Regions from separate parts of the Gordonia sp. NPDC003376 genome, predicted to be linked through region 3. Evidence: predicted binding sites of a transcription regulator. Region 3 holds the regulator's gene; each other region holds the start of a gene.
What was found. The regulator LexA, encoded in region 3, represses DNA repair genes until DNA is damaged. The targets are predictions, from matches to a motif close to CGAACANNTGTTCG.
Positions count from the first base shown of each region.

Region 1 (9,506 bases), on a different contig from region 3:
CGGTGTGGGCGGTGTCGACGGCGTCGAAGATGCTGCCGGCGCCCTCCGAGATGCTCTTGATACTGCCGGTGGCGCTGCCGAGGGCCGACGTCATCAGCCCGAACATCATCGTGGCCGACGCCACGGACTCCCGTGCCGACTCGATCTGATCGGCCGAGGGATCCGCTGCAGAAGAGTGCTTGTCGGGGCTCACCGCGAGGAACGTGGCGCTACCGGCGATGATGCCGACGAGGACCACGGTGAGGAACAACGGCACGCCGCCGAACAGCTTCCGCATCACGGGACCGAGTGCCCGCGTGCGGCGGGACGGTTCGTTCTCGAGTCGGGGACTGTTCGGGGACATCGAGTTCCTTCCCGGCGATGACATGACTGCGGCCGGGCATCATCGACCCGGCCGGCGTCACCGTACCGGCAGCACCTGAGAACTTCTGGCTTCGTGGTGCCCCCACCAGGGCTCGAACCTGGGACCTGCGGATTAAAAGTCCGTAGCTCTACCAACTGAGCTATAGGGGCAGGTAAGCCCCGCCGGAGCGGAGCCGAACAGAGTTTACCCCGCCCGACGGCGCAGTCACGCAACCCCCACCCCGGGTATGTCGAATTGACCGAGATACCCCACTGACCTGCTGATTTGTGTTTTTGTCGCGCAGTGTCCTAATCTGATTCAGCTCCCAACGGAGCGCCTCCGACCGGAGAACCGGCCCCCTTCGTCTAGCGGCCTAGGACGCCGCCCTTTCAAGGCGGTAGCGCGGGTTCGAATCCCGTAGGGGGTACGCCTGAGCTCTCACGAGTTCGGACACAAATGAATATGGCCCTGTGGCGCAGTTGGTTAGCGCGCCGCCCTGTCACGGCGGAGGTCGCGGGTTCGAGTCCCGTCAGGGTCGCCAAGGTTTCGGTTCATGACCGGCACCGTTCGGCCAGGTAGCTCAGTTGGTACGAGCGTCCGCCTGAAAAGCGGAAGGTCGCCGGTTCGATCCCGGCTCTGGCCACCAAGAGACAACCCACCGGAAACGGTGGGTTTTTTCGTGTTCGGGCCCGATCCGAGAGTCACCGGCGGAGCCGACCGTCCTCAGAAGGGTGGGGCGGGTGAGTCCGCGTGGCCGGCGGGTGTCTGGTTGCGGGCACGGTTGCGTTGGCGTTCGAGTCGTCGGCGTCGGAGTTTGCGGGCCAGTCGATGTGTGTGGGACAGGTTCGGGTCCTGGTCCAGCACTCGCTCCCCGTCGGGTTTCAGATGTGTCCCCGGTGGGGCTGGTGGTGGGTCGTCGAACCGGTATCTCCTCAGGCCGGGGAAGAAATCTTCCATGGTCTCCGCGGGTCCGGGCAGGATCAGCCCTTCGGGGGTGGTGTAGTCGATGACCAGCCGGCCGGTGTGGGGGTCACGGTATTGATCATCGATCCACCCGGAATGGGTTTTGTGGAGATGATCGAACCGGCATTTCGGATTCAGCCCGATCGGGGTGGTCTGCCCACCCGCCGCCGGGTTGTGGTGATCGTATTCGGTGACGTGGTCGAGATCGGCATCGAATGAGCTTCGGGTGCACGCCACATCGGCACACGTGCCATAGGACAGACGCACGAATGTGTCGAGGGCTGCTGAGGGCCGATACGGATCGGAGGGCAGGGTCGGCGGCAACACCACATCCTCGGGCCGAACACCTGAGGGGACCAGTCGTGTGAACCGGGCATTCGGGTGGGAGGCGAGGTCCCGCACGAACTCCGGGGCGATGACACCTTTGCCGAACAGATACCCGGGTGCGGCACCGGCCGGCAGGTCCGAGGAACCGGTCGACGCCACAGTCGGTGGAACATCGGGTGTGACAATCGGATTCGCGGCCGTGTCGATGCCGGTCGGTCCCGCCTCGACTGCCGCGTCACGCTCGCGGCGTGCCGACTGATGGGTGTCATCAGGTGTGGGAGTGTCGTCGGGCTGCTCGGTGGCACCGGTCGCAGTGACGTCGAGATCGAGCTGCCGTTCAGAACTGTTGTCGCTGTGACCTTCCGGCTCAGGTTCGGGTCGGGGTCGGCCGGTGACGGTGTCGAGGTCGGCGACGGTGGCTTCGTTGGCCATCAGGTGGATGACGTACTGCACGTGTGGGATCGTCCCGGCTTCGGGGATCTCGGCGGGGCAGTCCTCCCGACCGCAGTCACACTCGAACTGGGTGCCCGACAGGAGTGCGAACATGGCATCGGATTTCCGGTTCTGCGAGGATCTCCCATCATGTGGGCACACGGTGTTCGCGAGGGTGTTGATCACGAGGCCGCATAGTTCGACGCGGTCGGCGGCCATGGTGCCGGCGATCTCCCCGGTCCCGTCATTGCTGAACGAGGTCCACACGCCACGTTTGTCCAGGCATCGTTCGCGGGCTTCACGGACGGCGTCACGGTCGTGGCGGAACACGACTCGGTCGGTCATGTCGGTGATGGTTTTCTTCGACCACAGTCGTCGGCGTCGGCGGATCAGCTCGGCGATCTCGGCGTCGACTTTGGGTGCTGATTCGCGACCGTGTACCAGCGCGGTCCGTGACACCACCACCTTCATCAACTCGGGGGTGATCCAGCCGTCCCGCAATACTTCCGCGACGTGAGGCAGGTGGTGGAGAACGGCGATGGATTCGTCCATGAGGAGTTCGGCGGCGCGTTGGGTGATGCCACGCACACGGGAGATCTTCTTGGCCAGATCGACGAACCCGGATGGTGCCCCGGCCACACCACGGTCGGCGTCGACGTGGCGGCCGATGAGTTCGATCACCGACCGGTAGGTCGTCCAGGCGAGGAACGATCGTCCTCGATCGATCTCGCGTAACCCGATCAACAAGTCGTTGGTGGAGGATTGTTCGGGTGTTTTCGGGTCGACCCCACCCAATAGATCGGCATTGTCAAATGGCAATTGCGGCCAGGTGGAATCGGTGAACGACAGTGATGTCGTGGGTGTGGTCGTCATCTGATCACCTCCCCCCGGAGTGCCTGTGACCTGCAGTAGAGAACTGTTGTTCGATTACAGGCCACGGTACACGAGCCCACCGACAAAACTCCGTCGTCACCGAATTTCCCCGACCCCTGTGGACAATTCCGGCAACGCGGCAATACTTCAGTCATGCCCGCGAGCCGTACCCCCGCCGTCACCCGCACCGTCAACGGGACATCGGCGGTCGAATGGTTCCTGATCTTCGCCGTCGCCACGATCCTGGTCACGCGCGGATATCTGGCGGCCACCGGCTATCCACAGGTCGGCGGCGGCACCCTGCACATCGCACACGCACTCTGGGGCGGTGCACTGATGATGCTGGCCCTGGTGGCCGGCTGGATGTTCCTCGGACCGACGGCCCGAGCCGTGACGATCTTGTTGGGCGGCATCGGATTCGGACTGTTCCTGGATGAGGTGGGCAAGTTCGTCACCAAGGACAACGACTATTTCTACGGCCCGGCTGCGGAGATCATGTACGTTCTCGTCCTACTGATCCTGGTGATCGGCAGAGCGGTTCGCGATCTCCGGAAGCCCTCGGCCGCAGAGGCATTGGCCAATGCCGCGGCCATCGCCGCCGACGGGCTCACGCATGGCCTCACCCCGCGCAGACGGACCCAGGCCATCCGATTACTCACGTACACAGACGAATACGACGTCGCCCCCGAGACCGTCGCGCACATCCGGGCACTGGTCGACGCCGCACCCGACACCCCCGACCGTCTGTTGCAGCTCCGTGAGCGATGCATCCGGGCGATCCCCGGCGTGTGCCGCAGCCCCAAACTGCTCACCCTCAGCGGCTGGCTGCTGGTGGCCGGATCGGCGGTCGCAGTGATCGTCGGCATCCTGCAGTGGACGCTCGACCCCGAGCGTCTCGCCGAGCTGAACATCACCCTGGAACTCGGCACCGACGACACCACCGGATGGATCCTGTTCCTCAGCGGCGCGCTGACCCTTCCGCTGGCACTGCCGGCCATGATCGCACGCAACCGCACCACCGCGGTGTGGCCGCTGCGGTCACTGCGGATCGGGGCGATCGTCTACACCTTCACCAACGCACTCGTCGACTTCGCGACCGACGGCTTCGGGGCGATCATCGGCCTGACGATTGGCGCGATCACCCTCGCGGTGATCTCGTACCACCTGGTGGAGCGCGAGACCGCCAACGCGACCCCAGATGCCGCCGAAGCCCCGGTTCCATCCCTCTGACCAGGCGATTTACGTTTTGGGCCGGATGTGTCCTACGCTAGTGCAGCTCCCATGCGGATAGCTTCCGCGTGTGAGACCAGGCCCCCTTCGTCTAGCGGCCTAGGACGCCGCCCTCTCAAGGCGGTAACGCGGGTTCAAATCCCGTAGGGGGTACGCCTGAACTCTCACGAGTTCGGACAACAGAATATGGCCCTGTGGCGCAGTTGGTTAGCGCGCCGCCCTGTCACGGCGGAGGTCGCGGGTTCGAGTCCCGTCAGGGTCGCCATCTCGGCGTCGGTCCGGTGCGCGTCAGCGCATCGGACCGATGTCGTCCGGCCAGGTAGCTCAGTTGGTACGAGCGTCCGCCTGAAAAGCGGAAGGTCGCCGGTTCGATCCCGGCCCTGGCCACCTCCTCCTCGACCACTCACCGGAACCGCTCACGCAATTCGGGATGGTCCTGCCACCACAGCGTCGGAGCCGGCGCGTCGTCATCCTGCACCGACTCCTCTTCCCGGGCGTCGGCCAGCTCTTCCACCTGGCGTTCCTCCGACCGGAACCGCGAGAACACGACGAGCAGGAACGGTAGCCCGATCACATCGCCCAGAATCCACAGGATGCCCGCCCCGACGGTCTGGTCCGTACGGATCGACGGCCCCCACGTGCGGTGGAGGGCCTCGTAATACGACGCGGCGACGATCGACCCCTGCCACAGCACGACGCCGAGCACGCCGTCGCCGATGGTCTCCGCGAGCGAGAGCAGCAGCGTCAGCCATTGCGGGTACCGACGCGGCACCGGATCGAGCTGGAGGCGGGCATAGAAGTAACCGAGCCCACAGAGCACGAGCAGCAGTCGCGTCAGGGTGTCGAGCACATCGGACCGCAGCATCGCCGGATACCAGCCCGTGAGGTAGATCAGCCACGGCGTCACGATCACCCCCGCCGAGGTCACCACCGGTGACGCCAGTACCCGCGCGGTCCGGGTGTCGAGCGCCGCGTCCACCCGCGACTGCCCGCGTGAACCCAGGGCCGCGCGCACCACCGTCACCGGCATGGACAGGGCCAGACAGAACGGCACCACGAGCAGCACCAGGACCACCTGCAGGGCCCGCACCCAGAACAGGGTGTCGGCGTAGACGCCGATGAAGCTGCAGGCCGACACCAGCCACACCACCCCACCGGCGAGACCGGGCACCGCCCGCGTACGAGGAAGCCCCGAACGTCGCAGACAGACCAGATAGGCCCCGACGGCGAGGACGACCACCGGAACCGTCACCACATCGACCCGCCAGGAGGTCAGCACCGCATCGAGGTCGAGCGGCGGAGTCGAACTCATCCCTCGAGTATGCACTTCTCGGAACATGGTGGTCTGCAACTGATTTCGCCGATAGAGGATATCCGCGACATATCGCGCAGACCCCACCTGGCCGCGGTGACCACCCACGTGTCGGAGCGCCATGGTGAACTGGAGGACATGGTCCGCCTCGAGCGCAGCGTCGCCACCGAACGCCTCACCACCTTCGACCGCCGCGCGGTATCGACGAGCGGCACCGCCGCGGCTGTCACCCTCGTGATCGTCGAGCAGGACGAACAACAGGGCATCTGGCTGATGCGCCGGCCGATGGGTATGCGGCGCCATGCGGCACAGTTCGCCCTGCCCGGCGGGCGCCTCGATCCCGGGGAGGACCAGATCGACGCCGCCCTGCGCGAACTACACGAGGAGATGGGCATCCTGCTCGACGCAGACACCGTGCTGGGCCGCCTCGACGACTACGCCACCCGGTCGGGCTACGTGATCACCCCGGTCGTGTGCTGGGCCGGACGGGCACCCGAACCCACGCCCAATCCCGACGAGGTGTCGGAGTGGTACTTCATCCCCTTCGAGGATCTGCTGGCCGAACCTCGGTTCATCTCGATCCCCGAGTCACCGCGGCCGGTGATCCAGATGCCGATCCCCGGCGTACGTCGCGATCCGGCCGACACCTCGCCGAGCGGGCGCACCTCCCTGGTCCATGCCCCGACCGGTGCCATTCTCTACCAGTTCGCCGAGGTCGTCCTGCAGGGCCGGGACACCCGCGTCGACGGTTTCGAGCAGCCGGTTTTCGCCTGGTCATGAAAACTACCGAGAAAATACTTCCACATCGGGAATGAAATCGGACCGCAGTCCGCTTATAGTGGTGATGGGTCGAGGAGCGGCCCACCAGACCTCAGCAGAAAATCGCAGAGCGTAGGAGCACCCCAATGAGCACCACCACCGTCACCGCACCGATCGCCGCCGGCACCTGGACCATCGACCCGGTCCACTCGGCCGTCGCATTCTCCGTTAAGCACCTGATGGTCAGCAAGGTCCGCGGCAAGTTCGACACCTTCAGCGGCGTCATCACCGTCGCCGAGGACGGCACCCCGTCGGTGCAGGCCGAGATCGACGTCCGCTCGCTCACCACCGGCAACGACCAGCGCGATGCCCACATCCGTTCGGCAGACTTCTTCGACGCCGACCAGTTCCCGACCGCCACCTTCGTCTCCACCTCGGTGGCCGCGAAGGGTGACGACTACGTCCTCACCGGCGACTTCACCCTGCACGGCGTGACCAAGTCGGTGGATCTGAAGCTCGAGTTCAACGGCGTCAACCCGGGTATGGGCAACGGCCCGGTCGCGGGCTTCGAGGCCGGCACCGTGCTCAGCCGCAAGGACTTCGGCATCGACATCGAGATGCCGCTCGAGGGCGGTGGCGTCGTGGTGGGCGACAAGATCACCATCACCCTCGAGATCGAGGCCGGCCAGGGCGCCTGATCAGGCCCCTCATGCCGGTGGTCGGACCACGACGAGTGAGCCGACCACACACGGGATCGGTACCGCATAACCCCGCGCGGTACCGGTCCCGTTTCTCGTCCCGGCCGGCCGCGTAGCACATCGCACCCAGGCGCCCGGTCCACTCAGGCGCTCAGCTCGTCCCCCAGCTTCATCGCACGGAGCATCGCCAGCATCTCCGCCCGGCTCTGCGCGCCGATGCGCTGACGGATCCGGGCCACATGATGCTCGACGGTCTTCGCGGAGATGAACAGCCGCTCGCCGATCCCCTTGTAGGTGATCCCCGACAGCAACAGCGCCGCCACCTCACGCTCCCGTTCGCTGAGGACGGCCACCGACGACCTCCGCTCGGCTTCGGTGGCGTCTTCGGCGATCGGTTGTCGATAGGTGCGCAGCGAGCGCGCCACCTGCAACATCGCGGCTCCCACCCGCGGATCGTCGGCGCTCAATGCGGCCTGTCCGGCCAGCCGTGCCCCGTCCCACGTGTACCCGTACTCGTCGAGGGTCCGCGCGGCCTCCTCCACCTGATCCGGGTCGACGTCCCCACCGAGGACGTTGACCCACACCCGGCCCGCCCGGGCCAACACCGCGGCCTGCGGATCGGCCCGGCCCGACTCGGCCAGCGCGCGTGCGTGGGGAACCAGATCGGTGGGAGACCGACCGGCGATCGCCGCGTGCACGCCGTACCAGTGCACCGCCGCCGACCACTGCGGCGCGTCGCCGATCCCGGTGAGCACCGCGGTGATCCGCTCGACGGTGGGCAACATCTCGTCGAGCTTCCCCAGCTGAGCTGCGGCGACCCACAACTCGCCGACGAACAACAATCCGAACAGGTCCGCGGTGTACTCGCCGAGCGGATCGACCGCCGCATCCCACGCCGCCCGCAGTGTCCCGGCGTCGCCCGTGCGGCGCGCCACCGCGACCCGCAGTGCTGCGACGCCGAGAACGTCGCGCTGTCCCATGTGTGCATGGCCGGAGCCCTCCTGCGCCATGGCTTCGACCTCCCGCGCCGCCACGGCGACGTCTCCCTCGAAGAGGGTCACCCACGCGAGCAGGATCCGACGGCGCAATCGGTGCATCGGCGGCAGCGCATCGGCAGGCGTCCGCGACAACACCGTCCGCGCCCTCGACGCCTGGCCACGGTGCAGGGCGAGGATCGCTGCGGTGGCCGCGGCGGTATCGGCACACAGCCGCGTCGACGAGCAATCCCGCTCCAGCGCGGCCGCACAGATCAGCGTGTGGAGTGCGGCGGCATCGGTCCGGGCGAAGGACTCGGCGAGCCCCCGCGCGGTCATCGCCTCGACCTGTGCGGCCAGCCTGGGCGTGACGGCCTGGTCGTCGGCGCCGTCGCCGAGCCCGCGGACGCGCCGCGCGTCACCCGAGGTGGCGTCGACGATGGCCCAGGTCAAAGACCATCCGGCCGGCGAGGCCGGTCCGTGTCCGTCGACGGACTCGGCAAGCCACGCGTACAGACGTGCCGCACGCGGTGCATCACCACGCACGATGGCGATCACCGACGCCACCTCCACCGACCGCACGCTCTGCGCGCGATCGATCCGCCCCCAGAGCGCATCGATGGTCTCGGTGGCGGTCCGCAGGTCGCCGGCCAGAACCTGCAGTCGCACTCCCTCGAGCCGGCTGTCCACCGACCGGTCCACGCCGTCGGAGGAGAGTTGCACCGCCAACCGGTCCGACACACCGCCGGCACCGGCCAGCAGATCACGCAGGGCCACCTCGATGTCACGGACGCGGGTCCGCCCCAGTACCGCGATCGCCTGTCGATGGACCTCGGCCGCGAAAGCGTCCGGGCCCCCGACGAATCCGGAGCATCGGACGGCATCCAGCAGTTCCGCGGCACGTTCGGCGTCGACGCCCAGGGTGGCGCAGACCTCGGTCGCCCCGATGGGTACGTCGAGTGTCGCCAGCGCGAGCACCGCGACCTCGACCGGATCCATCTCGTACAGCCGCTCACGGATCTCGCCGCTCGTCACCGCCCCGAGCGCCTGCACGTCGACGCCGGCCCGCAGGGCGGCAACCGCGGCCGCCACCAGACACTGCCGGCCCGCGGTCCGCGTGTGCACCGTCGCGGCCACCCGACGGTCGGTGATCCCGACTTCCGCCGACAGCTCCGCCTCGATCTCCGCAGGTGTCAGAGGCGCCAACCGAATCGGTGGATACTCCCGGGTCAGGGCCGCCAGCACGGGCCGCAACGCGGCACGGTGCCGGGTGGGGCGAGCGGCCGCCACGACGACATGCGCGCCCCCGTCGACGATGCCCGCGACGGCGTCGAGTTCCCGTTCGGCGAGCAGGTCCAGATCGTCGACGACGAGGGCATCACAATCCACGAGGGGCACGCCGGTGTGTGTCGCGACGCGCAGGCCCGCGTTGCGCAGAGCCTTCCGCACCTGCGACAACAACGAACTCTTGCCGGAGCCGGCGACGCCGAGAACCGCGACGGCCCGCGGCTGCCCCGAATCCTCCGACAGCACCGACAGCAGCTCGGCACCCTGCTCGGTCAACATGAGAATCCTTATCCGGCACCGGGATTCGG
Region 1 covers NZ_JBSFRM010000011.1:161,747-171,252, forward strand. The annotation lists gene ACWDUA_RS13775 (hypothetical protein) at 1-343, opposite strand, end outside; tRNA gene ACWDUA_RS13780 (tRNA-Lys) at 438-513, opposite strand; tRNA gene ACWDUA_RS13785 (tRNA-Glu) at 698-770, shown strand; tRNA gene ACWDUA_RS13790 (tRNA-Asp) at 808-884, shown strand; tRNA gene ACWDUA_RS13795 (tRNA-Phe) at 913-989, shown strand; gene ACWDUA_RS13800 (DUF222 domain-containing protein) at 1,067-2,938, opposite strand; gene ACWDUA_RS13805 (hypothetical protein) at 3,092-4,168, shown strand; tRNA gene ACWDUA_RS13810 (tRNA-Glu) at 4,249-4,321, shown strand; tRNA gene ACWDUA_RS13815 (tRNA-Asp) at 4,357-4,433, shown strand; tRNA gene ACWDUA_RS13820 (tRNA-Phe) at 4,482-4,555, shown strand; gene ACWDUA_RS13825 (cytochrome c oxidase assembly protein) at 4,572-5,480, opposite strand; gene ACWDUA_RS13830 (NUDIX hydrolase) at 5,619-6,260, shown strand; gene ACWDUA_RS13835 (YceI family protein) at 6,386-6,937, shown strand; gene ACWDUA_RS13840 (LuxR C-terminal-related transcriptional regulator) at 7,081-9,477, opposite strand; gene ACWDUA_RS13845 (Hsp70 family protein) at 9,486-9,506, opposite strand, start outside.
Region 1: the regulator LexA is predicted to act here: its motif matches at 2,978-2,991, upstream of ACWDUA_RS13800 (DUF222 domain-containing protein).

Region 2 (9,506 bases), on a different contig from region 3:
GAACGCCACCTGAACCCGTTGCCGCTCGTCCGGCGGCGTGGCGCCGTGCCCGATGAATCGTTCCGACACCCATACCGGGACGCCGCGGGCCACCCCGATCCCGATCACGAGGATCACCCACAGTCCGGGACGGCCGGCGACGGCACCCGGATCGATGTTCATCCCGGAGGTCACGAAGAACACCGGGATCAGCAACCCGAAGCCGATCACCTCGAGTCGTCGGGTGACCCCGCTGCCCTCCGGGAGCAGGCGCCGCAGGATGAGCCCGGCGGCGAAGGCACCGAGCACGACGTCGAGGTCGAACACCGCGGCCACCGCCATCAGCGACGCCAGCAGCAAGACCACCACCCGCACCGACAGCTGGAAGGTCCCGGCGTCCATCTCGGTGATCGCCGAGCGCAGTCCCGGTATCCGCGACGCGTGCGCAGGCACCCGGGCGATGAGCAGCACCGCGATCGCGAACAGGACGAGGACGATCGCCGCGCCGAGCAGGTTGCGGCTGGTCAGCAGCAACGACATCGCGAGGATCGGCCCCAACTCGCCGATCGCACCGTGCGCCATCACCGAGCGACCCAGCGGCAGTCGTAGCAGACCGTCGGCCTTGAGGATCGGCAACAACGTCCCGAGCGCGGTCGAGGTCATCGCGATCGCGATGGCCACATGTGCGGTGAAATCGCCGGTGTCGACCAACAGCGCCACCGCCGTCGTCGCGATCACCAGGCTGACCAGCCAGGTCCCGCCGGCGACGGCACCGGTCCGACCGCGCAGCAATGACGAGTCGAGTTCGAATCCGGCGAGCAGGAACAGCATGCCCAGGCCCAGCTGACTCACCGCGGACACCGAGCCGGGATCGGCGATGTCGAGGACATAGGGACCCACCAACATGCCGAGCACCAGCAGGACCACGACCTCGGGTACATAGCGCCGGGTCAGGCGGGCGACCAGCGGGGCCAGGACAGCCGCGACGGCGATCCAGAACAGCGTCGTGGCACTGGATGTTTCCGAGGTTGCCTCCGCGGCGAGAACGATCACCCCGATGATCTTGCCGCACAGGAGCCCGGATCAGCTGCCGGCGGGGTCCTCGCCCGATTCCAGTGCGGAGCCGTCGAGGGCGCTCACGGCGATGCCGTAGGGCAGGAACCGCACCCGACGACTCGGGTCGGTGTTGTACTGGTTGGCGCGCAGGGCGTCGAGTTCGGACGCGTAGACCTGCTCGACCCGCGCACCGCCGGTGTCGTCGACGACGAACACCGCCCACACACCGGACCCGGTCTGTCCGGTGGTCGCCGGTTCGCGCCGGGTCTCGGTGCGGCGGCCGGCGGCGTCGACGAAGTTCGCCCACACACCCGGCGCGGCATTGCCGGCGAACATCTTCCCGAACACCTCGCGCAGGCCCTCGCCGGCCTCGCGGGCGAATCTGTCGAGGTCGTCCGGATCGAATCCGAAGGGCCCGTTCTCACCAGCCATCAGTGGCCTCCCATCGTCGGGTACGGAGCCGCTGTCGGGCGGCCCTGTCCTCCAGTGTGCACTCCGTCACCGTCAGTGGCCGGTGCGCAAGCGCTCGGCCAGGCGGTCCAGCACCCGCAACGTGACCCGGAGGTCGTCCATGTCGATCGGCGCCGCATCCGACAGGGGCGTCTCGTCCAGGGCACCGACGAGGCGCTCCACCCAGAACGCGCGCACCTTGGCGATCGAGTCGTCGGCGACCGGCGTGCCGTACAGCCGGACCGATCGCGCATCGTCGGGGTCGGGACGACGTTCGATCATCGCCTTGGCCTCGAGCGACCGCAGCGCCGCGCTGAGATTGCTCCGTTTGAGCACGGTTGCATCGGCGGTCTCGGCGGGCGTGGTCCCCGGATTGCGGTCGATCCACCGCATCACCGACGCCTCGGTCCCGGAGAGTTCCACCGCCCCGACGGCCCCGCGGGGGCCATGCGGTTCCACCTCACGCCCGACACGCAGGACGCGGTCGGCGATCTCGATCAGCAGATCGTTGCGGTCGACATCCGTCATGTAGATATGTTTTCATAACCAAATGAGCACGTCCACCTCTCCCACCGATTCCACCCGTGGCACTGCGGGTCAGCCGTCGACCACACGAGGTGGCGTCACCGGACGACTCCTGTTGGTCCTGGCCCTGTTGTCGGCAGTGGCACCGTTCGCCACCGATCTGTATCTGGCGGCCTTCCCCGAGATGACCGAGGAACTGCACGCGTCGGAGACCGCGGTCCAACTCTCCCTGACCGCATTCCTCGTCGGTGTGACGGTCGGCCAGTTGACATTCGGGCCGTTGTCGGATCGGTTCGGACGTCGCACGCCCCTGTTGGTGGGTTCGGCGCTGTGCGTCGCCGCGGGTGCGGTGACGGTGATGGCACCGACGGTCGGCGTGCTGGTGGCCGCCCGTTTCGTCCAGGGCCTCGGCGGGGCGGCGGGCATGGTGATCGGTCGCGCGATCATCGCCGACCTGGCCGTCGGCAAGCAGGCTGCACGTGCCTTCAGCCTGATGATGATCGTCGGCGGCGTGGCGCCCGTCATCGCCCCACTGGTCGGTGGATTCCTGGTCGGCCCGCTGGGCTGGCGCGGCATCCTGGGCGTGGTCCTCGCGTTGTCGGTGGCGATGCTGGTGGCGATCATCACCGTGATCCGAGAGACCCTTCCGCCGGAGAGGCGTGCACGTCGCGCAGTTGGTGCGTCGGACACCGAACACGCGCCGTCGGTGCTACGAAACCGTCAGTTCGTCTCGTACAGCGTGGCCTTCGCCTTCGCCTTCGCGGTGTTGATGGGCTATATCTCGGCATCGCCGTTCCTCTATCAGGACATGATCGGGCTCAGCAGTTCGCAGTACGGCCTCACCTTCGGCGCCAACTCGCTGTGCCTGGTCTGCGTCAGCGCGTTGTCCGCGCGCCTCGTCGCCACCCACGCCATCCGCGACCTGATGCGAACCGGCCTGTCGGTGATGTCCACTGCGGTCATCGTCTTCGCGATCCTGGTGGCCACATCGGCGCCCTCCTGGTCGTTGGCCATCCCGCTGGTCGCCGTGGTCGGCAGCCTGGGTCTGGTCTTCGGTAACGGGACGGCACTGGCCCTCTCGTCGGCGGGGGCGCGCGCCGGTCGCGCGTCGGCGGTCATCGGAGCATTGCAGTTCGGCATCGCGGCGGCGGTCTCCCCGCTGGTGAGTATCAAGGGCTCGGCCACCGCGGCCCCGCTGGCGATCGTCATGATCGTCGCCGCCTCGATCTCACTGTGCGCGTTCACCATCGCCGGCCGCAGCCAGACCGAGATCACCGAACAGCCGGTGTAGTTGCGCCATTCGGTCGCATCGGCGCTCCGGACGCGCGCGGTAGTCATGAATGTGTTACCACTGTCGACCGTACAGTACTCTGTTGCACTGCCCCTTGAATCCGCCTACGCCAACGCCGGCACCCCAGAAGACAGACTCAATCATTCACTGGCCGTTGATGATTGAGCCGAGAGGAGCGCAGCGACGAGGCGTGTCGAAACCTCCGCCGGCCGACCTCGCCAACACACCCACCTCTGAGGTGGTCACCACCCAACGCAAGCTGCGGAGATTTCGACACGGGTCCTCGCGATGCTCGGTCCCGGCTCAATCAGCAACGGGCCGTTGACGAGGCGTGTCGAAACCTCCACCGGCCGACCTCGCCAACGCAACCACCACCAGCTACAGAGATTTCGACACGGGTCCTCGCGATGCTCGGTCCCGGCTCAATCATCGTGTAGCCGCTGACGAGGCGTGTCGAAACCCCCGCCGGCCGACCTCGCCAACGTGACCCCCACCGACGTGGTCACCACCCAACGCAAGCTGCAGAGATTTCGACACGGGTCCTCGCGATGCTCGGTCCCGGCTCAATCAGCAAAGAGCGCGTGACTCAATCATGGAAGACGGATCGGCTCAATCATATTGTGGCCGTTGATGGTTGAGCCGACAAGGAGCGAAGCGACGAGACGTGTCGAAACCTCCGCCGGCCGAACTCACCAACGCAACCAGCGGAGGCTCCGACACCCACCCTTATCTCTATGAAGTTCTCAAAGAACACAAGCTCTATCGACAGTCAGGCAGCATTCGGCAGTTCATCAGCGAACCGCCGGTTGTACGCCGGAATCGGACGACGACGCGGATCCACCACCTCCGGTGGGAGCAACCACGGATGAGAGTCGGGTCCCATATACACATCCCATCCGTTGTGATGCACATCGGCATGACACGAGGTGCACAACAGGCAACCGTTGGCCAGGTCGGTGGCACCACCATCCGACCAATGCGCGATGTGATGGGCCTGAGTCCTCGACGCCGGGGCACCACACTTGATGCAACACCGATCCCGCTCGAACAACGCCCGCCGCTGACCGGCGGTGAACAACCGTTTCGCCCGCGCCATATCCAACGGAACCCGTTCGCCGTCGACGATGGTCATCACCACCACACCGTCACACGTCGTTTCGAGGAGGGTGTTGCGGGTGATCGAACCGCCGAACGCCAACTCGGTCTTGTTCGGTGCATCCGCAGGTACCGACAGGGTGATCAACGCTGCCGGTAGAGCAGTGACCGACCGTTCCCCGGCACCGGCGGCCATATCCACAACCATCTCCAAGGCGTCAGCGCGACGTCGGGGCGCCTCGCGGGGGTCTGTCGAACCATCCGGCTGCGGAACCGGAGCCGACAGCTTCTCGATCGCCGTCGCGAGCTTCTCCCCGACAACAACATCAAAACTGCCCGACACCGAGACTCGCCCATCATCGGTGCGCCCGATATCCAGAGCGTTCAGGTTGCGGTCTTCTTTCGCCGGGCGTCCACCGTCGGTATCCGATGAGTGATGGTCCCCCAATTGGTGGGCGCGTGCCATCACCTCGGCCGGTGTCGCGCCGGACAGGACTTGGGCGAGCAGGTCGCCTTCGAAGGTCGCCCAGGTGTCGGTGTCGGGTGGTTCTCCGGCGCGTAGTCCGATCTGGTTGAGTCCGCGCACGATGGCGTCGACGTGTTCACCGGAGATCGCTCCGTCGGCAGCATGGTTCAGTGTCCTGCCGAGGGTCGTCGACGTCCCGATCCGCTGTATCCGGGCAGCGACGGCGGGTGCGAAGCCCATCTCGATCAACAAGGCGATCGGCTTACGCCCGTGATTCTGCGCAACCCCCAGCCGGTCGAGATGACCAGCCCCGGATGCGGTCAATGCATCCACGACGTTCCTGATGGTGACCAGTGTCTGCAGGTCCGCGAAGACGACCGGCCCGGTCGGATCGTCGTCGAAACGACAATCGATGAGTGCGTCGAGAATGGTGTCCAGCTCCCCCTGCATGTGTTCCATTGTAGCGAACATATAGGCGAAGGTACGCCGAATTTGCAAGTCGAACAATATTTATGGATGGATTGTGAAGCCTGTTCACCCTGGGGGTTCGGGTTCACCCGTGGGGCTGTTGGGATGCCGACATCGTCAGCTCACTGGATTGGTTTCGACGTCCGCCCCTTCGTCACTGGTCAACCCAGGCGACGACCGGCCTGGCAGCGAGGGGGCGCCCTGGCCCGCCGGTTGGACATGTCGAAACCAACCAGCGACCCGTTGGTTGCGTTGAGTACCTCGGCCGGCGGAGGTTTCGACACGACTCGTCGCTCCGCTCCTCAGCGGCTCAACCAGCAACTGCCAGTAATTGATTGAGATGCCAAACCCACCCGGCGGAGGCTTCGACACGACACGTCGCTCCGCTCCACATCGTCTCAACACCCCTACTGTACAACCACTTTCGAAGGCAAAGCAGGGACCGAGTCGAAACGCGGCCGACGTCAGACGAGACCCGCGTCGTGGACGAGGATCGCGACCTGAACGCGGTTGGTGGCGTCGAGCTTGGTGAAGATGTGCGAGATGTGGGCCTTGACGGTCGCGACGGACAGGTGCAGGTCGGCGGCGATCTCGGCGTTCGACGCCCCGCGGGCCAGGGCAACAGCGACGTCGCGCTCGCGATCGGTCAACGCCGACAACGCATCCTGCGCGACGCTGGAACCGCCGGTGTCACCGTTGTCGACGACCTGCCGGATGAGGGCGGCGGTGACCGACGGACTCAACGCGGGTCGACCGTCGAGGACGCCGGTGATGGCGGCGACGATCTCGGCGGGCGGGGTGTCCTTGAGCAGGAAGCCGTCGGCACCGACGGCGAGCGCCCGCACCACGTAGTCGTCGGCGTCGAAGGTGGTCAGCACGATCACCGCCGGTGGGTCGTCCCCCGACTTGAGCGCAGAGGTGGCGGCGATCCCGTCCATCTCCGGCATACGCAGATCCATCAGGACCAGGTCCACCGGGTCGGCGGTATGTGTCTCGACGGCGACGCGCCCATCGGCGGCCTCGGCCACGATCTGCAGGTCCGGGGTTCCGCCGAGCAGCAACCTGAGTCCCGAACGGACCAGTGGGTCGTCGTCGACGATCATGATGCGAGCACTCACCGCGTGCATTCTCCTCTCACTCCTGTCCCGGAAGCCAGACGTGCAAGATGAACATCGCATCGTCGGTCCGCGTCACCGAGTGTCGGCCACCGCTCAGGGCGACCCGCTCACCGAGCCCGATCAACCCCAGGCCGGACGGGGGCAACACCGACCTCGCATCGCCGATCGGCAACGGATTGACCACCAGCAGGTCGATCCCGGATGCACGGGCGGGTTCGATCCGCACCGTCACCGTCGCCGCCGGTGCATGTTTGCGCGCATTGGTCAGCCCCTCCTGAACACAGCGATAGAGGGTGCGGACGGTGCTCGCCGACACCGCGTCCAGATCGGCCGACAGGGTGTAGCCGATGCGCATACCGGCGTCGCGGTTCTCCTCGATGAGCGCTTCGATGTCGGCCGGGCGGACCTGCGGCAGTTCGGGATCGGCGTCACCGGGGCCTTCGCGGAGCACCCCGAGCACCTCGCGCAGTTCGGTCAGTGCCAGCCGCGAGTTCTCCTCGATGGTGCGGGCGGTCTGCGTGACCTCCTGCGCCGACAGATCGTCACGGAACGCGAGCGCACCGGCATACATGCTGACCGTCGAGATCCGATGCGCCAGAACATCGTGCATCTCACGCGCGATCCGCGCCCGCTCCACCGACCGCGCCTGCGAGATCTTGGCCTGCTGTTCCTGCTCGGCGAGCATCGCCCGCGACCGCCAGCTCGCGAGAAGCTCACGGCGCGAACCGATGTAGAGGCCCCATGCGATCAACGCCCCGACGATCGCCACGGTGAGTACCACGATCAGGAACATCGGCTCGGATGACGGCGTCGGCCCGGGCACGATCCGCTCGGCCAGGACACCCGCACCGATACCGAGCACCGCCTGCGGCACGATCTCGCGCCACCGCCGCCGCGTCGACAACGACACCAACGCCAGTGCAGCAGGCCCCGATACGGTGATCGACACCAGGCTGGCGACCGCGGTGAAGGTGCACACCACCACCGGATGGGCCCGACGCCACCACACCGCCACGAGTCCGGCGACGCCGAGCAGGACGTCGATCGCCAGCCACCACCGTGCATGCTCGATCTGGTACTCGAGGCGTCCGGTCGTGGCGATCGCCGAGATCACCAGCATCAGCAGCAGTCGCCAGAGGTGCCCCCATCTCGTCAGTCGCGGTTGATAGTCCTCCGGGCGCATGCCCTCACCGTAATGGGGGGCAACCCGGATACGCCTCATCCCCGCGGCGGGGGTGGTGTGCGACTTTCGGCTGATACCGATTCGAGCCCCGCGGCCGATGTGGCACGCCACCCGCACGCGAAACGATGAATGCCATGATCACCGTGGAGAACCTCACCAAGCGATACGGCGACTACGTCGCAGTGGACGACATCTCGTTCGCATGCCGGGCAGGGCAGGTCACCGGCTTCCTCGGACCGAACGGTGCCGGCAAGTCGACGACGATGCGCATCATGGCCGGACTGACTCCCGCCACCTCGGGCCGGGCGACCATCGACGGCCGCACCTACCGCGATCTGGAGAACCCGGCCACCGAGGTGGGCGCGCTGCTCGACGCCTCCGCCCAGCATGCCGGACGTACCGGCGAAGAGATCCTGCGGCTGAGTGCCATGACGATCGGCGTGCCACGCAGCCGCGTCGACGACATGCTCGAGCTGGTCAGCCTCACCCCCGAGGAGGCGGGGCGCCGCGTGCGCAACTACTCCCTCGGTATGCGGCAGCGCCTCGGCCTCGCCAATGCGCTCATGGGCGATCCGCACATCCTGATCCTCGACGAGCCGGCCAACGGTCTCGATCCGGCGGGTATCCACTGGATGCGCGGACTGCTCCGGGACTACGCCGACCGCGGCGGGACGGTCCTGCTGTCGTCACACCTGTTGCACGAGATCGAGATCGTCGCCGACGATCTGGTGGTGATCGGCAACGGCCGGATCGTCGCGCAGGGCACCAAGGCCGAACTGCTCGCCGGCACCGGCACGGTCGTCCGGTCCACCGACGACACCGCCCTCGCCACCGCCCTCATCACCGCCGGACTCCGCGTGGAGGCCGGGACCGGTGGGGGGCTCAACGTGGACGCCGAGCCCGCCGACGTCGGTGCGGTGGCGGCAGTGCAGGGCATCGCCTTGACCGAGCTGCGTGCCGGCGACGGCGCCCGCCTGGAGGAGATGTTCCTGAACCTCACCGCAGCCACCCAACGTGAACAACCGCTGACCGCAGGAGCCCTGTGATGACCACCCTGACCGACACCCACGATCTGCCCGCCACGCCGCGGGCATCCCGGGCGCGCTCGATCCCCATGAGCCGCCTGGTCGCCGTCGAACTGCGCAAACTCACCGACACGCGCGCCGGGTTCTGGCTGGCCGCATCCATCGCCGTGATCTCGGTGATCGTGGCGGTGGCGATGCTGATCGCCAACCGCAACGACCCGGCCAATCTGTACTTCGGCCAGTTCTTCGGGATGATGAACATCCCCACCGGGATCATCCTGCCGGTGATGGCGATCCTGCTGGTCACCGGTGAATGGAGTCAACGCACCGCCCTGACGACGTTCACGATGGAACCCCGCCGACAGCGCATCGTCATCGCGAAGCTGGTGACGATGCTGATCGCCGCCGTCGTCGCGGTCGGTCTGTCGTTGCTGCTCGGTGCGGTCGCCAACGTGGTCGCCGGCGTCATCGCGGCCGATCCCGCGGGCGCATGGACGTTCACCGGTGCCGGTCTGGTGAACGCCCTTGTGCTGCAACTGTTCGGGTTGCTGCTCGGGTTCGGGTTCGCCGCGCTGATCCTGAGCACCCCGGGTGCGATCGTCGCCTACTTCGCACTCCCGACCGCCTTGTCGCTGGTCACCGAGCTGGTGCCGTGGTTCGGCCGCAACATCGGCGCCTGGGTCGACATCAGTTCCACCAATGCCGCGTTCCAGACCGAACACTGGGCGACCGGTGGCGAATGGACCAAACTGATCGTCTCCGGCGTCATCTGGATCGCCCTGCCGCTGACGTTCGGGATCGTGCGGATTCTGCGCAGCGAGGTGAAGTAGGAAGCCGGGCGAGTCCACCG
Region 2 covers NZ_JBSFRM010000029.1:21,828-31,333, reverse strand. The annotation lists gene ACWDUA_RS21755 (cation:proton antiporter) at 1-1,029, opposite strand, end outside; gene ACWDUA_RS21750 (hypothetical protein) at 1,063-1,467, opposite strand; gene ACWDUA_RS21745 (MarR family winged helix-turn-helix transcriptional regulator) at 1,540-2,013, opposite strand; gene ACWDUA_RS21740 (multidrug effflux MFS transporter) at 2,036-3,301, shown strand; gene ACWDUA_RS21735 (DUF222 domain-containing protein) at 4,071-5,312, opposite strand; gene ACWDUA_RS21730 (response regulator) at 5,795-6,448, opposite strand; gene ACWDUA_RS21725 (sensor histidine kinase) at 6,465-7,631, opposite strand; gene ACWDUA_RS21720 (ABC transporter ATP-binding protein) at 7,757-8,677, shown strand; gene ACWDUA_RS21715 (ABC transporter permease) at 8,677-9,486, shown strand.
Region 2: the regulator LexA is predicted to act here: its motif matches at 5,327-5,340, upstream of ACWDUA_RS21735 (DUF222 domain-containing protein).

Region 3 (9,506 bases):
GATTGCCGATCGCGAAGCTCACCGCACCCAGATACTGGCCGAGTCCGCCCGGTGGCAGATCCCAGAGGCTGCTGTGCAGGGCGTAGTAGGTGGCGTCGCTCATCGACGAGTCGACGGTCTTGTTGGCGATCTCGTACCCGGCGAGCAGGAAGCCGAGGGCCATCAGCAGACCGCCTGCCGCGACGAACGGGATCATGTAGCTGACGCCGGTCATCAGGGCCTGCTGGATTCGCTTGCCCAGGCCGGGTTCCCCCGAGCCGGTGGCCTGCCCGTCCGCCTCGTCGCCGTCGCCCCCGCGGACGACGGCCGCCTGCGGATTCCCGGCGGCGGCGACGGCCTCGGCGATCATGGTGTCGGGCTCGTTGATCGCACGCTTGACGCCGGAGGCGATCACCGGCTTGCCGTGGAAACGGGACTTGCCCTTGACGCCCACGTCGGTGGCGAAGATGACGGCATCGGAACCGGCGATCACGTCGGGTGTGAACGGCGTGGTGCCGGACGACCCCTGCGGCTCGACGTGGAAGTCGACGCCTGCGCGTTCGGCGGCGTAGCGCAGGGCGTCGGCGGCCATGTAGGTGTGCGCGATTCCGGTGGGACACGCGGTGATCGCGACGATCGACAGGCGCTTGCCGTCGGCGGGCTTGCCCGTGACGGTGGGTGTCGCGGGTGCGGTGGCACTGCCGGCCGCGGGCGCGGCGGGCGTGGGTGTGGCCGCCGTGGGTGCTGCCGCTGCCGTGGATGTCGCCGCTGCCTTGGGCGCCGCGGCGGGGGCGATGGCATCGTCGACGAGGGCGACGATGTCGGCGTCGGTCTTCGCCGCCCGCAGTGCGGAGACGAAGTCGGGGCGCACGAGCGCGCGGGCCAGCGAGCTGAGCAGCTTCATGTGCTCGGCCGCACCGCCCTCGGGTGCGGCGATCAGGAAGACGAGGTCGGCGGGGCCGTCGGGGGCGTCGAAGTCCACCGGTGCCGACAGCCGGGCCATGGCCAGGCTCGCCTGCGTCACCGACGCGACACGGGCGTGAGGGATGGCGATACCGCCGGGGAGGCCGGTGGCCGACTTGGACTCCCGGGCCAGGGCGGCATCGGCGAGCTCGCCGACGTCGGTGGTGCGCCCGGCGGCACCCAGCCGTTCGGCGAGGTGGGTGATCACCGACGACGGGTCGGCACCCGCGTCGACGTCGAGGCTCACCGTGGCGGCGGTGATGATCGGTTCGGACATGGGTTTTCCTTACTGCGGGGAGAGACCCGTGGGGGTCGGGATTGTCGGGACGGGTGATCCGGTCGGCGCCGTGGATGTCGCCAGGCCGGTCACCGAGACGTGGGTGAGGTCCAGATGTTCGGGGCGAGGCGGCTGCGTGCCGGGAAGCGCGGTGGCCGCGGCACCATAGGCGACCGCCGATCGCAGCCGGCCGGGCTCGTCGTCGCCGCGCGTCGCGGCGATGAGGTAACCGGCGAGCGACGAGTCGCCGGCACCGACGGTGCTGCGGGGAACGATCGGTGGGGGTGCGGCGAACCAACTGCCACGGGTGGTGGTCAGGATCGCGCCGGTCGCACCGAGAGTGGCGAGTACGCTGCCGCCGATCCGCTCGGCCATCACCCGGGACGCGTCGACGACGGGACCGAGGTCGCCACCGGCGACGGCATCACGCATCGCGGCCGGATCGAGACCGCATGCCTCGGCGAGTTCGGTCTCGTTGGGCTTGATCAGGTCGACCGGCCCCGTCACGGCCGCGGTCAGCGGGGCGCCCGAGGTGTCGATCGCGACGCGACATCCCAGGGGGGCGAGGGCATCGGCGAGGGTGCGGTACCAGTCGTCGGGGACGCCGGCCGGGAGCGAACCGCACAACGCCACCCAGGTGGCGTCGGCGGCGCGATCGAGCAGCAGGGCCGTGAGCGCGTCGGCGGCGTCGGCGTCCAACGTCGGTCCGGGTGCGTTGATCTTGGTGGTCGTGCCGTCGGTCTCGGCGATCGTGATGTTGGTGCGGACGTCGCCGGTGACCCCGACGGCGTCGATCTCGAGCCCGACGCCGTGGAGGGCGGCCAGCAGCGGATCGCCGTCGTGGGCGGGCAGGATGGCGCGGGTCGGGATGGCGCTCTCGGCGATCACCCGGGAGACGTTGATGCCCTTGCCGCCGGGTTCGCTGCGGACATCGACGGCCCGCTGCACCTCCCCGCGCAGGAGAGGGCCGGTGATCTCGAGAGTGCGGTCGAGGCTCGGATGTGCGGTGAGGGTGACGATCATGCGATGACGACCTCGATACCGTGGGCGACGAGTGCCGCCGAGAACGCCGGGTCTATCCCGCCGTCGGTGACGAGGACGTCGATCTCGTCGAGATCGGCGAAGGAGATGAAATCCTCCCGGCCGATCTTCGAGGAATCGGCGAGGACCACCACCTTCCGTGCGGCGCGGACCATGGCCGACTTGACCGCGGCTTCCTCGGGATCGGGCGTGGACAGCCCGAGGCCCTCGCTGAGTCCGTTGGCACCGATGAACGCGACCGACGCCCGCAGACGCTCGAGGCGCGACACCGCGTCCGCGCCGACCGCCGCCTGGGTGACGCCGCGGACCCGGCCGCCGATGAGCTGCAGGGTGCAGTCGGGGAGTGCCGTCATCACCGCCGAGACCGGGATGCTGTTGGTCACCAGGGTCAGTCGCCGCTGTTGCGGGACATGCAGTGCCACCTGATAGGTCGTCGTGCCCGCGTCGACGATCACCGAACCCCCGTCCGGTGGGAGGAACCGGACCGCCGCGCGGCCGATCGCCGCCTTCTCGGCCGAGCTGCTCGACGCGCGCTCGGCGACGCCCTGTTCGTCGCCGATCTGGGCGAGGTCCGGTCGCACGGCACCGCCGTGGACCCGGGTGAGGTGTCCGCCGCGCTCCAGGATCGCCAGATCCCGTCGAACGGTCTCGCCGGTGACGTCGAACTGTTCGGCGAGGTCGCTGACCGACGCCCGGCCGTGCGTGCTCACCTGTTCGGCGATCGCCCGCTGTCGTTCTTCCGCGTACACGTTGCTCCGATCGAGTGACGCCACTCACCAGGGTTGTGGATATAAGTGGTTATCGGTGTTGATATATCTGTGTTTACGCCTGAACGTATTGACAAGTCAAGCTTTTCTTGTAACTTCGATCACAAGACGAGTGCAGAGTGAAAGGGCACGGTCGTGAATCAGCTGAAGGACGAGGTGGCGATGAAGTCGCTGCAGGGCACTCCGGTGGTCGGGGGAATCGCATACGGGCCGGTGGTCCGGGCGGGGGTGCGCATCGGGCCCGCCGGCGACCTCGAGACCCGAACCGAGGTGGGCGAGGCCGACCGCGGCGCCGAACAGGCCCGGTTCACCGCGGCGGCAGCGGCGGTGGCCGCGCGACTTCGCGACCGGGCCTCACACGCCTCGGGGGCGGCCGCCGAGGTGCTGATCGCCACGGCAGGGCTCGCCGAGGACCGCGGCTGGACCGGCGCAGTGGCCAAGCGCATCGCCGACGGCGCTCCCGCAGCCCTCGCCGCGAGCGGGGCCACCGCCCAGTTCGCCGAGATGTTCACCGCCCTCGGGGGTGTGATGGCCGAGCGCGTCACCGACCTCGAGGACGTCCGCGACCGTGTGATCGCCGAGGTCCTGGAGCTCCCGGAACCCGGTGTCCCGGTACCGGACTCGCCGTCGGTGCTGTTCGCGGACGACCTGGCCCCCGCCGACACCGCCGGTCTCGATCCCGCGCTCGTCACCGCCCTGGTCACCCGACTGGGCGGACCGACCAGCCACACCGCGATCATCGCCCGCCAGCTCGGCATCCCGTGTGTCGTGGCGGTGCCCGGACTCGGTGCCGTGGCGGCAGGTACCACCGTGCTCGTCGACGGCACCACGGGCACCGTCGAGATCGAGCCGGCTCCGGCCGCCGCGCAGGCGGCGGTGGCCACGAGCCGCCGGCAGGCCGAGGTCGTCGCCGCATGGTCGGGACCGGGCCGCACGGCCGACGGTCACGAGGTGGCGGTGCTCGCGAATGTCGCGGACGGGGTCTCCGCGCGCGCGGCGACCGGATATCCGGTCGAGGGCATCGGCCTGTTCCGCACCGAACTGACCTTCCTCGACCGCACCGACGAGCCGACGATCGACGAGCAGGCGGCGCTCTATCGCGAGGTGATCGACGCTTTCCCGGGTGGCAAGGTGGTGATCCGCACGCTCGACGCCGGTTCGGACAAGCCGCTGCGGTTCGTCGACCACGACACCGAGGCGAACCCCGCGCTGGGTATTCGCGGAAACCGGCTCACCGCAACCCATCCCGAGATCCGGATGAACCAGCTCGATGCCATCGCCCGGGCCGCGCACGAGTCCGGTGCCACCGCGCGGGTGATGGCACCGATGATCGCCGGTCCGGCCGAGGCCGCGGAGTTCGCCGCCGAAGTGCGTGCGCGAGGAATGATCGCGGGGGTGATGATCGAGATCCCGTCGGCGGCGATCCTGGCGTCGGCGGTGCTCGCGGAAGTGGACTTCGTCTCGATCGGGACCAACGACCTGACCCAGTACACGATGGCCGCCGACCGCATGTCGGCCGAGCTCGCCGAGCTCACCGATCCGTGGCAGCCCGCCGTGCTGCACCTCATCGAGGGTGTGGCCCGGGCCGGGGCCGATGCCGGAAAACCCGTCGGGGTGTGCGGCGAGGCGGCCGCGGATCCGCTCCTCGCCTGCGTCCTGGTCGGGATGGGCGTCAGCTCGTTGTCGAGTGCCCCCGTCGCGGCGGCGGGTGTCGGTGCACGGCTGGGGCAGGTGTCGCTGGCGCAATGCCGCGACGCGGCACGGGCGGCCCTGGCGACCTCGCAGGCTGCCGACGCGCGAGCGGCTGCAGCCGCGGTCCTGGCGGGCTGACAACCGCACGGCCGTGCATCGCGTGTGACAACCGCGAGGCCGTGAATCACGGTGTGGGAATCCCTGTGCGACAACCGCTGCACGATGACGCCGTCTGAAGAACTGCCTTCCGGGATGCGATTCCGGGAGGCGGTTCTCGTCGAGGCGACTCAGCCGGGTGTCAGACCCGGCGCATCACGGTGACGACCTTGCCGAGGATGACGGCGGTGTTGCCGGGGATCGGGTCGAAGAGCTCGTTGTGGGGCATCAGCCACACCTGGCCGTTGCCCCGCTTGAGGGTCTTGACGGTCGCCTCGCCGTCGATCATCGCGGCGACGATGTCACCGTTGTCGGCCACATTCTGCTGACGGACCACCACCCAGTCGCCGTCGCAGATCGCGGCGTCGACCATCGACTCGCCGACAACCTTGAGCATGAACAGCGATCCGTCTCCGACCAGCTCGCGCGGTAGCGGGAAGACATCCTCCACCGCCTGCTCGGCGAGGATCGGTCCGCCGGCCGCGATCCGGCCCAGCACCGGGACGAATGCCGGGGTGGGCAGACCGGCCGCGGTCGGGTCGTCCGACGGATTCGGGTCGATCTGGTTGTCCTGCACGTTGACCGCACGCGGCCGATTGGCGTCGCGTTTGAGCAGGCCCTTGCGTTCGAGGGTGCGCAGCTGGTGGGCCACCGACGAGGTCGAGTTGAGACCCACCGCATCACCGATCTCCCGGATGCTCGGCGGGTACCCGCGTTCGCGGACCGACCGGCGGATCACCTCGAGCACCTCGCGCTGACGCTGGGTCAGCGTGGCCTCGATGACGACCGGATCGATCGCATCCGGGTCGGCCGCGGCCCTCGACGCCCCGGTCCTCGACGATCCCGCCCTCGACGACGCCGCCTTGGGCGACCCCGCCTTCGACGACCCGGCCCTCGACTTCGCGCCCGACGACCCGGCCGCGCGCCGCGTCTTGTCACTCATCGCGTACGTGTCCTTTCCGTGCCGCCCCGCGTCGGCATCTCTGTGGTCGAGGTTATCCCACGTTCCCGACAACCTCAAACACCTGTTCGAGGTGTTTCCACGACATTCGTCAGAGCTCCGTGATAGAACTTCGAACAACAGTTCATCGAACGCGTGATCGAGAAACGGGAGGCTCTCTCTCATGCAGACAACCCTGACAACCGAACGTCGGGTGGGCACACCCACCGACCGGATATCCGTCGCCGCCGTACCGCGACCTGCGGCAGGGGTCCGCGGCGCCGATCGTCACCCCGTCGGTCGGCGTCCCGGCGGCCGCGGTGCGCTCGGGCACCCGGGCGAGGTCGAGGGCACCCGCGCGGGTGTCCAGCCCCGCGGCTTCGGCGAACCCCACACCGGCGAGCGCCGCGCCGCGGCCGAGATCCGGAGTCGTGGCCGTGTGGTGGCGGGTCGTGCCGGTGCCATGCGCGGTGGGGCCGGCCGTGTGGCCTGTGCCGACCCGGTGCGGGTCCCGGTGTCCACCGCGTCGAGGGGTGTGTTGTCGGCAGTCCATCGTCGGCGTCGCACCACCGCGGTCGCGGTGATGACCGGTGCCGCGCTCGCGATGCTGGTGTGGATCGTCGCGATCGCCGGCTCGGACTACCAGCGTGCCGCCGTCCCGTCTCCGGTCTCCACCCAGGTGGTGCACGTCCGGGCGGGGGAGTCACTCGGATCGATCGCCGCCCGGGTGGCCCCGGACATGCCGACCCGGGTGGTGATTGACGAGATCGTCGAGCTCAACGACATGGCGGGCAGCGGTCTCCAGGTCGGGCAACCACTGCTGACGCCGCGTTACCGCTGACCGGTGGGACGGTATTGTCGTGGTATGCGCTGCCCGTTCTGCAGAAACGAAGACACCAAGGTCATCGACTCGCGTGTCGCCGACGAGGGGCAGGCGATCCGTAGACGACGTTCGTGCAGTTCCTGCGGCCGCCGCTTCTCCACCGTGGAGACCGCCGTGCTCGCCGTGGTGAAGCGCAATGGCGTCACCGAACCGTTCAGCCGCGAGAAGGTCATGCGCGGCGTGCGGCGGGCCTGCCAGGGGCGCCACGTCGACGAGGACGACCTCGCCCAGCTCGCCCAGCAGGTCGAGGAGGCGGTCCGCGCCTCCGGTGCCGCCGAGATCCCCAGCAACGAGGTCGGTCTTGCCATCCTCAAGCCGCTGCGCGACCTCGACGAGGTCGCCTATCTGCGCTTCGCATCGGTCTACCGGTCGTTCGATTCGCTCGAGGACTTCCAGCGCGAGATCGACGACCTGCGCGACGAACGCTCTCGCCACGGGGATGCGGTCGGGGTCAACGGCGCCGTCTCAGCCGAGTCGGTCAAGGGTTCGTAGCGCCCGCTTCTCCGACACCGGATACCGCGTGCCCAGACGTTGGGCGAACAACCCCACCCGCAGTTCCTCGACCATCCAGTGGGCCTGCTCGTTGACTCGGTCGCGGCGCGGTTCCGGCACCTGCTCGAGGCGCTGATTCCACCGGGCGATCACCCGGTCGACACTGGCCATCGCGTCGTGATCGCGGGCCGCGGATGCGGGCAACTGCTCCAGTCGTGACCGTGCCGCCGCCAGGTACCGTGGCAGATCCTCGAGATGGGTGTGCGGTGTGGCCAGCACGAATCCGTCGAAGATCAGGTTCTCCAGCTGTTCGGCGACGTCGTCGGCCGGTACCTGACCGGAGTGGGTGTCCATCACGCGACGCAGGGGCGCCACCTCGCGTAGCGCATCAACCGCCAGTCGCAGATACTCCGGGGCCACCGCGGTCACCCGTGGACGCAATGTCGCGACCATCTTCTCGAACGCGGCCGGGTCGCGGACCGCGAGGGCCGCGTCCGCGGACACGAGGTCGCGGATGGCACGTCGGGTGCAGTCGGCGAACAACTGCGCCGACTCGCGATAGGGGTTCTGGCTCAACGCCAGCCGGCCCGCCGGGTCCAGCCCCGACGACGCCTTGGCGCTCAGTGGCGGGATCGCGGCGTCGAGCAGGGTGATCACCGCCGGGAGGTGCAGCCGCGCCGCCTCGTCGGTCGATGCCGCGGCGGTGACCTCGACGCCGTGGGGACGGGCCGGATCGCCGGCGACGCGCAGCGTCGGATATCGGGTCAGCTGTTGTCCGGCGACACGGACGGTCTCGTCGACGGCGAGTGTGCCGATACCGTCAGCGGTCCAGCGTGTGTGCCGCACGGCCGGCGCGATGGCAGCGGGAGATGGTGTGGCACCACTCAATTCGGCCAGCGAGTCTGCACGTGCGGTGATCTTCCCCGTCGGGTCGGCGAGGGCGAAGTGCATCCGCAGGTGCGCCGGGACGCGGTCGATGTCGAAGTCCTCGGGACGGACCCGGTGCCGGGTGATCTCGGCGAGCTCGCGTGCGAGCCCGCGCACCAACGGTTCGGAGCGCGGCTTGAGGCGGGACAGCGCGAGCGTGGCGAAGCGCTGCGCGGGTGCCATCGTCTTGCGCAGCTGTTTGGGCAGCGTCTTGACCAGCTCGGTGGCGAGTTCCTCCCGCATCCCCGGGACCAGCCAGTCGAAACCGGCGTTGCGGATGTGGGGTAGCAGGGGAGCCGGGATGACCACCGTGACACCATCGTCGGCAGCGCCGGGCTCGAACCTGTACCGCAGCTCCAGGCGGGTGTCGCCCTGGGCCCAGACCCCGGGATAGTCGGTGTCGGCGACGCTGACGTCGGCCGCCACGTCGGCGGGGGTGAGGTCGAGCAGATCCGGGGTGGCGCGGCGGGCGGCCTTCCACCACGAGTCGAAGTGTCGGGCAGAGGTGACCTCGGCGGGCACCCGCTGGTCGTAGAACTCGAACAGCTGGTCCTCGGAGATCACGACATCGCGTCGCCGTGCGCGGTGTTCGACGTCGGCGGCCTCGTCGAGCAGGGTCCGGTTCCGTTGGAAGAACCCATGATTGGTGTGCCAGTCACCCTCCACGAGCGCATGGCGCAGGAAGAGGTCGCGCGCGGTCACCGGGTCGACCGGCCCATAGTCGACCCGACGTCTGGCGACCAGCGGCACACCGTAGAGCGTCACGCGCTCGTAGGCCATCGCCGCGCCGCGCTTGTTCGACCAGTGCGGTTCGCTGTAGGTGCGTTTGACCAGATCGCCGGCCAGCCGTTCGGCCCACAGGGGATCGATCGACGCCACCGTGTGCGCGAACAGCCGTGAGGTCTCGATGATCTCGGCGGCCATCATGAAGGCGGGCGGCTTCTTCGACAGCGGGGAGCCGGGGAAGATCAGCAGCGTGGTGTTCCGGGCGCCGGTGTACTCACGGCCCTCGGTGTTGCGGGCGGCGATGTTGCCGAGCAGCCCGGCGAGGATCGCCCGGTGGATCGCATCGGGATTCTGCTCGGTCTCGGGTATCTCCCACCCGAGATCGTCGACGATGCCACGGAGCTGGCGGTGCAGGTCCTGCCACTCCCGGATGCGGAGATAGTGCAGGAACTCCCGCTCGCATGTGCGGCGGAACTGGTTGCCCGACAACTGCTTCCGCTGCTCATTCAGGTGCCGCCACAAGGCGAGGTAGCCGAGGAATTCCGATCCGGGCACCACGAACCGGCGGTGCGAGGCGTCGGCGGCCTCCCGGTGTTCGGCGGGTCGCTCACGCACATCCGGGATCGACAGGGCGGCCGCGATCACCAGCACGTGGTCGAGGCA
Region 3 covers NZ_JBSFRM010000002.1:274,887-284,392, reverse strand. The annotation lists gene ACWDUA_RS03545 (PTS fructose transporter subunit IIABC) at 1-1,219, opposite strand, end outside; gene ACWDUA_RS03540 (1-phosphofructokinase family hexose kinase) at 1,229-2,242, opposite strand; gene ACWDUA_RS03535 (DeoR/GlpR family DNA-binding transcription regulator) at 2,239-3,009, opposite strand; gene ptsP (phosphoenolpyruvate--protein phosphotransferase) at 3,190-4,857, shown strand; gene lexA (transcriptional repressor LexA) at 5,018-5,818, opposite strand; gene ACWDUA_RS03520 (LysM peptidoglycan-binding domain-containing protein) at 6,000-6,656, shown strand; gene nrdR (transcriptional regulator NrdR) at 6,681-7,190, shown strand; gene hrpA (ATP-dependent RNA helicase HrpA) at 7,164-9,506, opposite strand, start outside.